3 regions of the Arthrobacter sp. UC242_113 genome follow, and region 1 is predicted to be linked to each of the others. Evidence: riboswitches for the same ligand, from Rfam matches in the RefSeq annotation. Region 1 holds a riboswitch; each other region holds the start of a gene.
What was found. Region 1 has a riboswitch for cyclic di-AMP ahead of ACHMXB_RS00260 (M23 family metallopeptidase). Riboswitches for the same ligand answer to the same signal wherever they lie in the genome.

Region 1 (3,288 bases):
CGGCATCGATCGAGTCGTCGAAGTCGATGGTGGCGATGACGTTGGAGCGCTCGGCGGCGTTCGCAACGAACGGGGCAGCGAATTCGGAGGCTTCCGCCCACTTGTAGATGCGGCCGGCCGAGTCGGCCGTGCGGCCGGCGGCGAAGTCAAGGCCGCCATTGGCGTTCAGCCACTGCACCTGGGCATCCAGCGTGACGAGCGTGGACAGGGACGGGGTGTTGTACGTCTGGTTCAGCTTGGAGTTGTCGATGGCGGTCTTCAGGTCCAGGAAGTCCGGGATCCAGCGCCCGCTGGCCTTGACGCGCTCGGCCCGCTCCAGCGCTGCCGGGGAGAAGAGCCCCAGCCACAGCCCGCCGTCGGAGGCGAAGTTCTTCTGCGGCGCAAAGTAGTAGACGTCCGTCTGGGCCACGTCGACATCGAGGCCGCCTGCGGCCGAGGTTGCGTCCACCAACACCAGCGCGCCCTCGTCGGCGCCGTTCACTCGTTGGACGGGAGCAGCGACGCCCGTTGAGGTCTCGTTCTGCGGCCATGCGTACACGTCAACGCCCGCCTCTGCCTTGGGGGCGGGGCAGGTGCCGGGCTCGGACTTGATGATGGAGGACTCGGCGAGGAACGGCGCCTTGTTCGTTGCCGCGGCAAACTTGGACCCGAACTCGCCGAAGGACAGGTGCTGTGCCTTCTCTTCCACGAGGCCGAAGCTGGCGACGTCCCAGAACGCGGTGGAACCGCCGACGCCGAGAACAACCTCGTAGCCTTCGGGGGCACGGAAGAAGGTGCTCAGGCCTTCGCGGACGGATCCCACGAGGTTCTTCACGGGGGCCTGGCGGTGCGACGTGCCCAGGAGCGTCGTGGCGGCCGCCGAGAGGGCCTCGATCTGCTCGGGCCTGACCTTGGAGGGACCGGCGCCGAACCGTCCGTCCTTGGGCAGGAGGTTTGCGGGAATAGTGATGCTGGTGTCGCTCACATTGGCTCCAATTTTCGGCATGGAAGTGCGGTTCGGCTGGGTCGGGGCGATGGCCGGCAGGCACCATGACCGCCACGAAAGACTCTCCTTATTCTGCCCGAAGCGCGGATACCGCGGGAACACGCCCACGTCATAGTCCAGTCACTGAGATGGCCCCCGTCACAGGTCCGCGGATTATCCGGACTAATTCAAAATAGGCTAAGCTGGCACTGGACGTACGGGCAGACAGCCGGTGCTGCGCCGCCGTCATACAGGACCGCCGCTGCAGCTTGCCGGATCCCGGTGCGGCGGGCCCGCGGTACGGTGGGACGGACACAAATACTGGGCTCGAGGAGCTGAGCTGAATGACGGATCTGATCGACACCACGGAGATGTACCTTCGCACCATTCTGGAGCTGGAGGAAGAGAACATCGTGGCGCTTCGGGCACGCATCGCCGAACGTCTCCGCCACTCGGGCCCCACTGTTTCGCAGACCATCGGCCGGATGGAGCGCGACGGACTCGTCGTCGTCTCCGGTGACCGCCACCTGGAACTGACCGAAGTGGGCCGGAAGCGCGCCACCGAGGTGATGCGCAAGCACCGGCTCGCCGAGCGCCTGCTCGCCGACGTGATCGGCCTTGACTGGGCCTACGTTCATGACGAGGCCTGCCGGTGGGAGCACGTGATGAGTGAACGCGTGGAGCGCCGGATATACGAAATGCTGGACCACCCCACGGAATCGCCCTATGGCAACCCGATTCCCGGCTTGGCCGCGCTTGGGGGCCAGCCTGCCCGCCCGTTCTCGGACGGTGTGGTGAACCTGCTCGATGCCATGACCGGCTATGCTCCGGAATCCAGGGTCACCGTGAGCCGTCTGGCAGAACCCATCCAGGTGGAGCCGGAGTTGCTGGTGCAGTTGGATGAAGGCGGGATCCGGCCCGGCGCCGCCGTCTCGCTCGAACGCGTGGGGGAGTACATTTCGGTCCGGGTGCCCGGGTTCGAAGGTGCCCTTGAGCTGCCGCCGGAAGTCGCTGCGCACGTGTTCGTCAGGGTGGGTTAGCCCCGAAAAGCGGCGGTCGGCCGGGTGCTTTGTCCTGTCTGACATCTGCAGGCAGGATGACCCACCTCTTTTGCACAGCGAATATAACGGAATTATTACTGCGTCCCTTAATCGCCTATAGTTAAACAGCAACGCCGATGCAAAAGCGTTACCTGATCTGGAGCCGAACCTTGCCAGCAGATCAGTAGCACGAGTCACCTACTGGCAGGGGCGGGGGAACCACAACCGGCTGTTTCTACAGCCTTGGGGTGAAGTCCGCAGCAGCAAGTCTCTTCCGCAGAAGGAATCCTCCCGGGATACCCCTGTGCCGGAATGGCTTGTCATGGCGGGCCGGGTCTGAACTCTCTGACCCGAATCCGACAGCTAACTTCGCAGGCTATCCAGAGAGGAAGCAGTACTTGTCCATGCAGAATGCCCGGGGCCGCCGCCGCGCGTCCGGTCCCGCTCCTGAGCCGCGCCTCGCGGAGGCCATTGCCGCGGACCGTCCCCGGGACGCCCAGCGCGAAGCGCGCCGCCGCCGTCGGGGTCCGTTCCGGCAGGTTACGGATTTCGCTTCGGCCAGTGGTGTGGGGCAAAAAGCTGGAGTGGCCCTTGCTGCCACCGGCCTGCTGCTGACTGTTACTGTCCCCGCCACGAGCCCCGTCCTGGCTGCCGGAGAGCAGCAGGGAGCGGCATCCGCGTCCGCCGCCGCACCGGCCCAGCCGAAGGTCTCGGCGGAAGCGGCAGCAAAGATCGACTTCAGCCGCACGTCCGTCTCCACCACCGGAGACCCGGACGGAAAGCTTAAGCAGCTCCTGAGTGCCCAGTCTGCCGGCAGCATCAGCCGTGCGGCCTCTGTGGGCACCCTGGGCGGGCCGCTGACCACGCTGGTCAAGTCCTCGCCGTTTGGTTACCGGGTCAGCCCGATCACCGGCGGCGCCGGAGAGTTCCACCGCGGCCAGGACTTCGCCGCCCAGTGCGGCACTCAGGTGCTTGCTGCGGCCAGCGGCAAGGTCACGTTCTCAGGGTGGCATCCGTACGGGGGAGGCAACCGCGTGGTCATCGACCACGGCAACGGCTTGGAGACCACGTACAACCACCTGTCGTCCTCCAGCGTCGAGGTTGGCCAAAAGGTCACCCGCGGTGAGGCGATTGCCCTGAGCGGGACCACCGGCGCCTCCACCGGCTGCCACCTCCACTTCGAGGTGATGGTCAACGGGGAAGTCGTTGATCCCACCCTCTGGCTCTAAGCCAAACCGAGTGAGCACTCTCATTCCTGTGACATGCCGTGACCTGAATGTGACA
Region 2 (3,288 bases), 670 kb from region 1:
CACGATGGTGCTGCTAGTGGTGGTTTCCTTCAGCATGGCGGGGCTGAGCACCGAGCAGCAGACCCGGGCGCTGCGCACGGTCGCCACCCAGGACGGGCTGACGGGCCTCCTGAACCGCAGTGCCTTCCTGGAGGAGGCGTCCGAGGAGCTGGGACGCAGCAAGGCTGCCAACAGCGGCGGCTCGCTGATCCTGGCGGACCTGGACCACTTCAAGTCGGTCAACGACACCTTCGGCCACGCGGCGGGAGACCTTGCACTGCGGGCGTTCGCCCAGGCGTGCAGCGCATCGGTCCGGTCCACGGACCTTGCCGGGCGCTACGGCGGCGAGGAGTTCATCCTCCTGCTTCCTGGCGCGGGCCCCAAGAGTGCGGAAATCATTGCGAGTGAAATCAGCAGGAGGCTGGCAGAGCAGCACATCCCCGAACTGCTGCGGATGCCGACAGTCAGCTACGGCATTTCCACCTATAACGCGAAAACCGCGGACCTCGACGAGGTGATCGCGGCCGCGGACGTCGCTCTTTATGAGGCGAAATCACAGGGGCGGAACCGCACGGTCAGAGGCTGAAGCGGAGATGGCGCGGCTCCTGCCCGCTTAAAGCAGGCGCCGGATCTTAAAGCAGGCACCGGATCCGGAATGCATGGGGGACAATCCGGACCCGGAGATCCTGACTCGCAGCCGGAGTCTGCGGTCTTCATCAGGCGTAGCCAGTGTGTTCCCTACTCCTTGTAGAAAGGTGGGAGCACCTTGGGGGGCCGTGTTCCGCCGCCCCCAAGGCAGCGGAACACGGCGGTTTTTCAGCTCTGCTAGGCCGCGCGCACGAACGTGACGGGACCGGTGGCCGTGAGCCAGGACAGCGGGTGGGCCATGGTGGCGTTGATGCCGTTCATGCCACCGCTGATGACCTTGCCGCCGCCGGCGTAGATCGCCACGTGGCCGGACTGCACAATCATGTCGCCGGGCTGCGGGGTGGAGACAACCCTGCCGTGGCCCAGGAACTGCATCGGCGCGAGGTCACCCACATGGATGCCGGCGGCACCGAGGGCCTTCTCCACCATGGCGGTGCAGTCCTGCGTGATGCCGATCTGGGCGTAGGCGGACGCCAGCATGGTGGCGTTGACGCCTGCGGCGGCCTTGGCGGGGGCCTTCGGCGCGGGAGCCGCAGCCTTAACGGTGACCTTCGGTGCGGGCGCGGGCGCGGGTGCGGCGGCTGCGGCCGGCGCGGCTGCAGCCTTGGCGGGCGCAGCAGCCGGGGCGGCAGTGACGGGGGCGGCGGCAGGGGCCGCAGCTTTCTTCACGGCCGGCTGTTCGACGACAGGCGCTGCCACCACCGGAGCGGGGGTGGACTTGACCGCGGGGCGCTCAAAAGCGATCTTGACGCTGGAGGCGGCGCTCAGGGGAGCCTGGACCTGTCCGGCCGTCGCGGGGGCGCCGGCGGGAGCCTTGGCCTGCGGGGCCGGAGCGTTGGCGGCATTGGCTGCGACGCTGCCGGTGAAGGCCAGGCCGGATGCTGCAAGGATGACCGCAGCACGGCGGCCAGAAATAAAGCGGAACGACATGAAGAAGCCTCTCCCGATGCCTGCGAGGTGAGCTGTCGGATTCGGATGGGAGGCACCCGGCCGCGGTCCTGAGCGTGGTCAGGAACTGTGCGGCTTCACCCCCAAGGCCCGCTTCAAGCGGGCCGAAAAGTGGTTTCCCCGTCTCTGCCGGACATGGGTCTTCGAATGGTTCCTCGGGCTGCGGCAGAGTTAGGCAATCAGCGCGGGAGTGCCTCGTCGGTGAAGAAGGCACGTTTTCCACCGTACGGGAGGCTTTTCCGAATGTCACATTAAGGTAACGGGACCGTGTCGTTTCCTGCCATGCTGATCCGCGTCAGGTAGGGGGCGTGGGAGTCATGAAGTGATAATGCTCACTCTGCGGCGTTGAGCTTCCCGGCCAGACGTTCGCGCATCTGGGTGCTGGCTGAGTTGAGGCCGATCAGTTCCACCTCACGGCCGTGCCTGCGGTACTTCTCCGTGACCGCGTCCAGCACGGCGATGGTGGAGGCATCCCACAGGTGCGAGGCGTGCAGATCGATCACCACCTTGTCGATGTCAGGCTCGGCGTCGCCGGCGTAGTTGAACTGCGTGTAGAGGTCGTTGGAGGAGGCGAAGAACAGCTCGCCGTCCACCGTGTAGGTGGCTGCAGTCCGGCCGTTGAGCTCCACTTCCGTCCGCTCCACGGTGGCAAAATGGGCCACCCGGCGGGCGAACATCGCCATCGCCGCCAGAACCCCGACGCCGACGCCGATTGCCAGATTGTGGGTGACCACCACCGTGCCCACGGTGATCAGCATGACGGCGGTTTCCGACTTGGGCATCCGCTTCAGGGTGGCGGGCGCCACTGAGTGCCATTCGAAGGTGATGGCCGAGATGAAGATCATCACCGCCACGAGGGCGGCCATGGGGATGAGGCCCACGATGTCGCCCAGGGTGACTACCAGCACCAGCAGGAAGACGCCGGCGAGGAACGTGGACACCCGGCTCCGCGCGCCGGAGCCCTTGACATTGATCATGGTCTGCCCGATCACAGCGCAGCCGCCCATGCCGCCCAGGAACCCGGTGATGATGTTGGCCACGCCCTGGCCCCAGGATTCGCGGGTCTTGTTGGACCGCGTATCGGTGATGTCGTCCACGAGCTTGGAAGTCATCAGGGATTCCAGCAGCCCCACGAGCGCCATGGACAGCGAGAACGGGGCGATGGTCTGGAAGGTTTCCCACGTCAGAGGCACCTGCGGGATGAACAGCGTGGGCAGGCTTTCCGGGAGTTGGCCCTTGTCCTGGACGGTGGGGACGTCGATCCCGGCGACCACGGCGAGGACCGTCAGGAGGACGATGGCCACCAAAGGCGACGGCATCGCCGTCGTAATCCGGCGGAAGCCGATGACGATCAGCAGGCCGGCGGCGACCAGCGGATACACGGGCCAGGGGACCCCGATCAGTTCCGGCAGTTGGGCCATGAACACGAGGATGGCCAGCGCGTTCACGAAGCCAACCATCACCGAGCGCGGGATGAAGCGCATGAGCCGGGTGACGCCCAGGACGGCGAGCAGGATCTGGAAGATCCCGGCGAGGATCACCGCGGAGATCAGGTGGTCCAGCCCGTGGCTGCGCATCAGCGGCGCGATCACCAGCGCGACGGCGCCTGTTGCGGCCGAGATCATGGCGGGCCGGCCGCCAACGAAGGAGATGGTCACCGCCATGGTGAAGGAGGCGAACAGCCCGATCCGGGGATCCACTCCGGCGATCACG
Region 3 (3,288 bases), 140 kb from region 1:
CGCTGGAGCAGCTCTCCGAGGTGGCCACCCAGGTGTCGCGTCTGCCGCTCGACGCCGGTGAGGTGGCACTCGCCGTCCGCGTCCCGCCGTCGAACGCCCATCCCGGGACCGAAGTGGGCAGCGTGGGTCACGCCCTGAACCAGATGCTGGACAACGTGTCCAACGCATTGGAGGCGCGGCAGGAAAGCGAAATGAAGGTGCGGCAGTTCGTGGCGGACGCCTCCCACGAGCTCCGCACGCCGCTCACGGCCATCCGCGGCTACACGGAACTGATGCGCATGACCGAAAAATTCACTCCGGACGGCCAGCGGTCCCTGGCACGCGTGCAGAGCCAGTCGGAACGCATGACGGCCCTGGTGGAGGACCTCCTGCTGCTGGCCCGGCTCGACGACGGGCAGCCCCTCAAGCTCAGCGACGTGGACCTTACGCAGCTCGTGATTGAGACCGTAAGCGACGAAAAAGTCATGGCACCGGACCGGGCGTGGCACCTCGACCTTCCCGAGGAACCGGTGTCGGTTCGGGGCGACGCATCGCAGCTGCACCAGGTGCTGGTCAACCTGCTCTCGAATGCGCGCAAGCACACCCCGCCCGGCACCACGGTGACCACCGGGGTCATGCGCTCGGCGGACGGCAGCGCTGTGATTACTGTCACGGACGACGGCGCCGGCATCCCGCCCGAATTCGTGGACAAGGTCTTCGCGCGTTTCGCCCGCGCAGACGCGTCACGCGCCACCCCCGCGCAGGCTTCCGTTGCGCCTGCCTCGGCGCCAGCGAAGGGTTCTGCTGCCGGCGGCATAGCCGCGCAAACGGCCCTCCGTACCGCGGATTCGCAGGGTGAACCGGGGGTTGCGTCGGCCGAGGGAACCAGCGGCTTGGGCCTGTCGATCGTGCAGTCCATCGTGGAGGGGCACGGCGGCACGGTGGAGGTCACGTCCCGGCCTGGCCGGACGGAATTTGCCGTCCGGCTGCCCACGCAAGGCGCCGCGCCGTCGTCGTGATGCCCGTTACCTAAATGTGACTTAACCAGAAGCCTCCTGTACGGTCGATAGAGTGCGGCCGCTACTAGAGCCGCATCTCCGGATTGACGCCCAGCTCTGCCGCTTCCCGGATTCCGCTAGTTCAGGCAGAGGCGGGGGAACCAGAGTCCCGGGCTTTCCGCATCAGCCCTTGGGGTGAAGCCGACACGTGAATTTTCCGTGCGGCCGGATGACCTCATCCGAACCCGACAGCTAACTCCGCAGGTGTTGAGAGGCAATCAACCATGTCTGAATTCAAGGCACAGGCGCGCCCTGATCGCGCCTCCCAGCAGTCTGACCGCAAGATTTCCCGTCACCGTGCAGAGCCGGTTCGGCCTGCGACGGGGTGGGGCCGCTTGACCGCTAGCCTTCCGTCCTTCGGGCGCCGGGCAGCGGTCCTGACCACTGCCGCAGCCGTGCTCGTTGGCGTCGGCGCCGCAGGCCAGGCGGCCGACCAGGCTGCGCCTTCCGCCGCCCCGACGGCAGCTGCGACTGCCGACGCCGGGGAGACCCTGAGCTTCGACAAGACGCTCATATCCGCCCTCCCGGCCCCGTCCGCGGCAGCGCTCTCAGCCCAGTCCTCGGACCAGGCCGCCACCAAGGCCGCCGCCGACAAGGCCGCCGCTGCCAAGAAAGCTGCGGCAGCCAAGGCCGCCGCTGCCAAGAATGCCGCCGCAGAGGCTGCCGCCGTCAAGGCCGCCGCTGCCAAGAATGCCGCCGCTGCCAACGCGGCCGCGGTAGCCAAGGCGAACGCTGCCGCTGCCAAGGCCGCCGCCGCGAAGACGGCCGCCGCTGCCAAGGCCAAGGCCGCTGCCCCTGTTGCCCTGAATGATCCGGCCGGCGCCCAGGCGTACGCGGCCAGCAAGCTGGGGTCCTTCGGCTGGGCTGCAGACCAGATGCAGTGCCTGAAGCGGCTCTGGACCAAGGAATCGGAGTGGCGCACGACGGCCACCAACGCGAGCAGCGGCGCCTACGGCATCGTCCAGTCACTGCCCGCCGAGAAGATGGCGACCGCCGGGGCGGACTACCGCACCAACTACCGCACCCAGATCAACTGGGGCCTGGACTACATCAAGGAGCGCTACGACTCCCCGTGTGGCGCGCTGAACTGGCACCTCGCCCACAACTGGTACTGAGCGTTACCGCGGCCAAGCCGGCCGATGACGAGCATTTCTGCACCGCTTTAGCGTGACCCCCTAGGTGCCGAGGGCCCCGGATCCGCAAGGATTCGGGGTCCTTCTGCGTCCCCGCTCTTCCTGCCGCAGGCGAAGTGGTGCAGAAATGCAGGGGTCGGCGTCCACCACGCAGCGGCAGCAACGGCTGGTGTGCTGCGGCCGGCGAGCGCCGGGGTCACTTCCACAACCCCCGCACAGCTTGGCCCTGAAACCCTCATAACAGCGGCGGCCACTGTTGAGGCATGACGATCACTGACCAGGACTCCGGAACCCGGCCGCACCACCGTTGCGCCTACAACCGCACGCGCAACATGGAGCCGGCGCGGCCGGACACGCCCCCGCGCACACCCTCGGCAGGCAGGCGCGGCGGTCGCCCGTAGACACCGCAACCGCGGTGCCGGTCCTGGACGTGACCATCCCGGTCTACAACGAGGAACGCGACCTGGAGGAATGCCTGCGCCGGCTCCACGCCTACCTGCGCGGCACGTTCCCGCACTCGTTCCGCATCACCGTCGCGGACAACGCCAGCACGGACGGAACGCTGAAGGCGGCCGAACGCCGTACTACATGGTGGCCCTGGCACCGGGAATCGCGGGCCTCGCGGGTCTGGGCGGCCCGCTGCTCTGGCAGCGGCGTTCCCTGCCGGCCGCGGCGGTGCCGCTCGCCGCAGCGGTGGCAGCCGCCGGCGCCATGGCCTTTCAACTGCTGGGCCGCTCGCCCGCCTACGTCCCGTGGCTCCGGTGGGCGGTACTGATCTTCGCGCTGCTGGCGGTGGTCCTGCTGCTGGTCCCGCTCGCACCGGGCGGCGGCGTGGGCAAGGCTGTGCAACGCACGACGGCGGCTGCCGGGTCGCGGCGGCCCTCGCCGCACCGCTGGCCTACTCGCTGACCACCGCGGCGACTGCCCATTCCGGCGCTATTGTCAGCGCCGGGCCGGCCGCGACCGGAGCCCGCGGCAACCTGGCCGGGCTGGGCAACTTTGCCCGGCAGGGCAACCTGGCGGGACCGGGCACGGCAGCACCGGGCGCGCTTGCGAATCCGGGCACTGCCACTCCCGGCGGCGCCAATCCAGGCACACGGACACAGGGCGGCTTCGGC

Region 2: linked by a shared signal. The riboswitch ahead of ACHMXB_RS18270 (NlpC/P60 family protein) and the one ahead of ACHMXB_RS00260 (M23 family metallopeptidase) in region 1 are both predicted to bind cyclic di-AMP.
Region 3: linked by a shared signal. The riboswitch ahead of ACHMXB_RS20790 (hypothetical protein) and the one ahead of ACHMXB_RS00260 (M23 family metallopeptidase) in region 1 are both predicted to bind cyclic di-AMP.

What each region holds. Positions count from the first base shown of each region.
Region 1 covers NZ_CP171968.1:57,143-60,430, forward strand. Annotated here, with positions in the region: gene serC (phosphoserine transaminase) at 1-964, opposite strand, end outside; gene ACHMXB_RS00255 (metal-dependent transcriptional regulator) at 1,309-2,004, shown strand; cyclic di-AMP (ydaO/yuaA leader) riboswitch at 2,156-2,397, shown strand; gene ACHMXB_RS00260 (M23 family metallopeptidase) at 2,409-3,233, shown strand.
Region 2 covers NZ_CP171968.1:4,013,535-4,016,822, forward strand. Annotated here, with positions in the region: gene ACHMXB_RS18265 (diguanylate cyclase) at 1-565, shown strand, start outside; gene ACHMXB_RS18270 (NlpC/P60 family protein) at 805-1,557, opposite strand; cyclic di-AMP (ydaO/yuaA leader) riboswitch at 1,561-1,763, opposite strand; gene ACHMXB_RS18275 (SulP family inorganic anion transporter) at 1,908-3,288, opposite strand, start outside.
Region 3 covers NZ_CP171968.1:4,549,118-4,552,405, reverse strand. Annotated here, with positions in the region: gene ACHMXB_RS20795 (ATP-binding protein) at 1-998, shown strand, start outside; cyclic di-AMP (ydaO/yuaA leader) riboswitch at 1,103-1,258, shown strand; gene ACHMXB_RS20790 (hypothetical protein) at 1,262-2,152, shown strand; gene ACHMXB_RS20785 (hypothetical protein) at 2,434-2,571, shown strand; gene ACHMXB_RS20780 (glycosyltransferase) at 2,586-2,945, shown strand; gene ACHMXB_RS20775 (hypothetical protein) at 2,932-3,288, shown strand, end outside.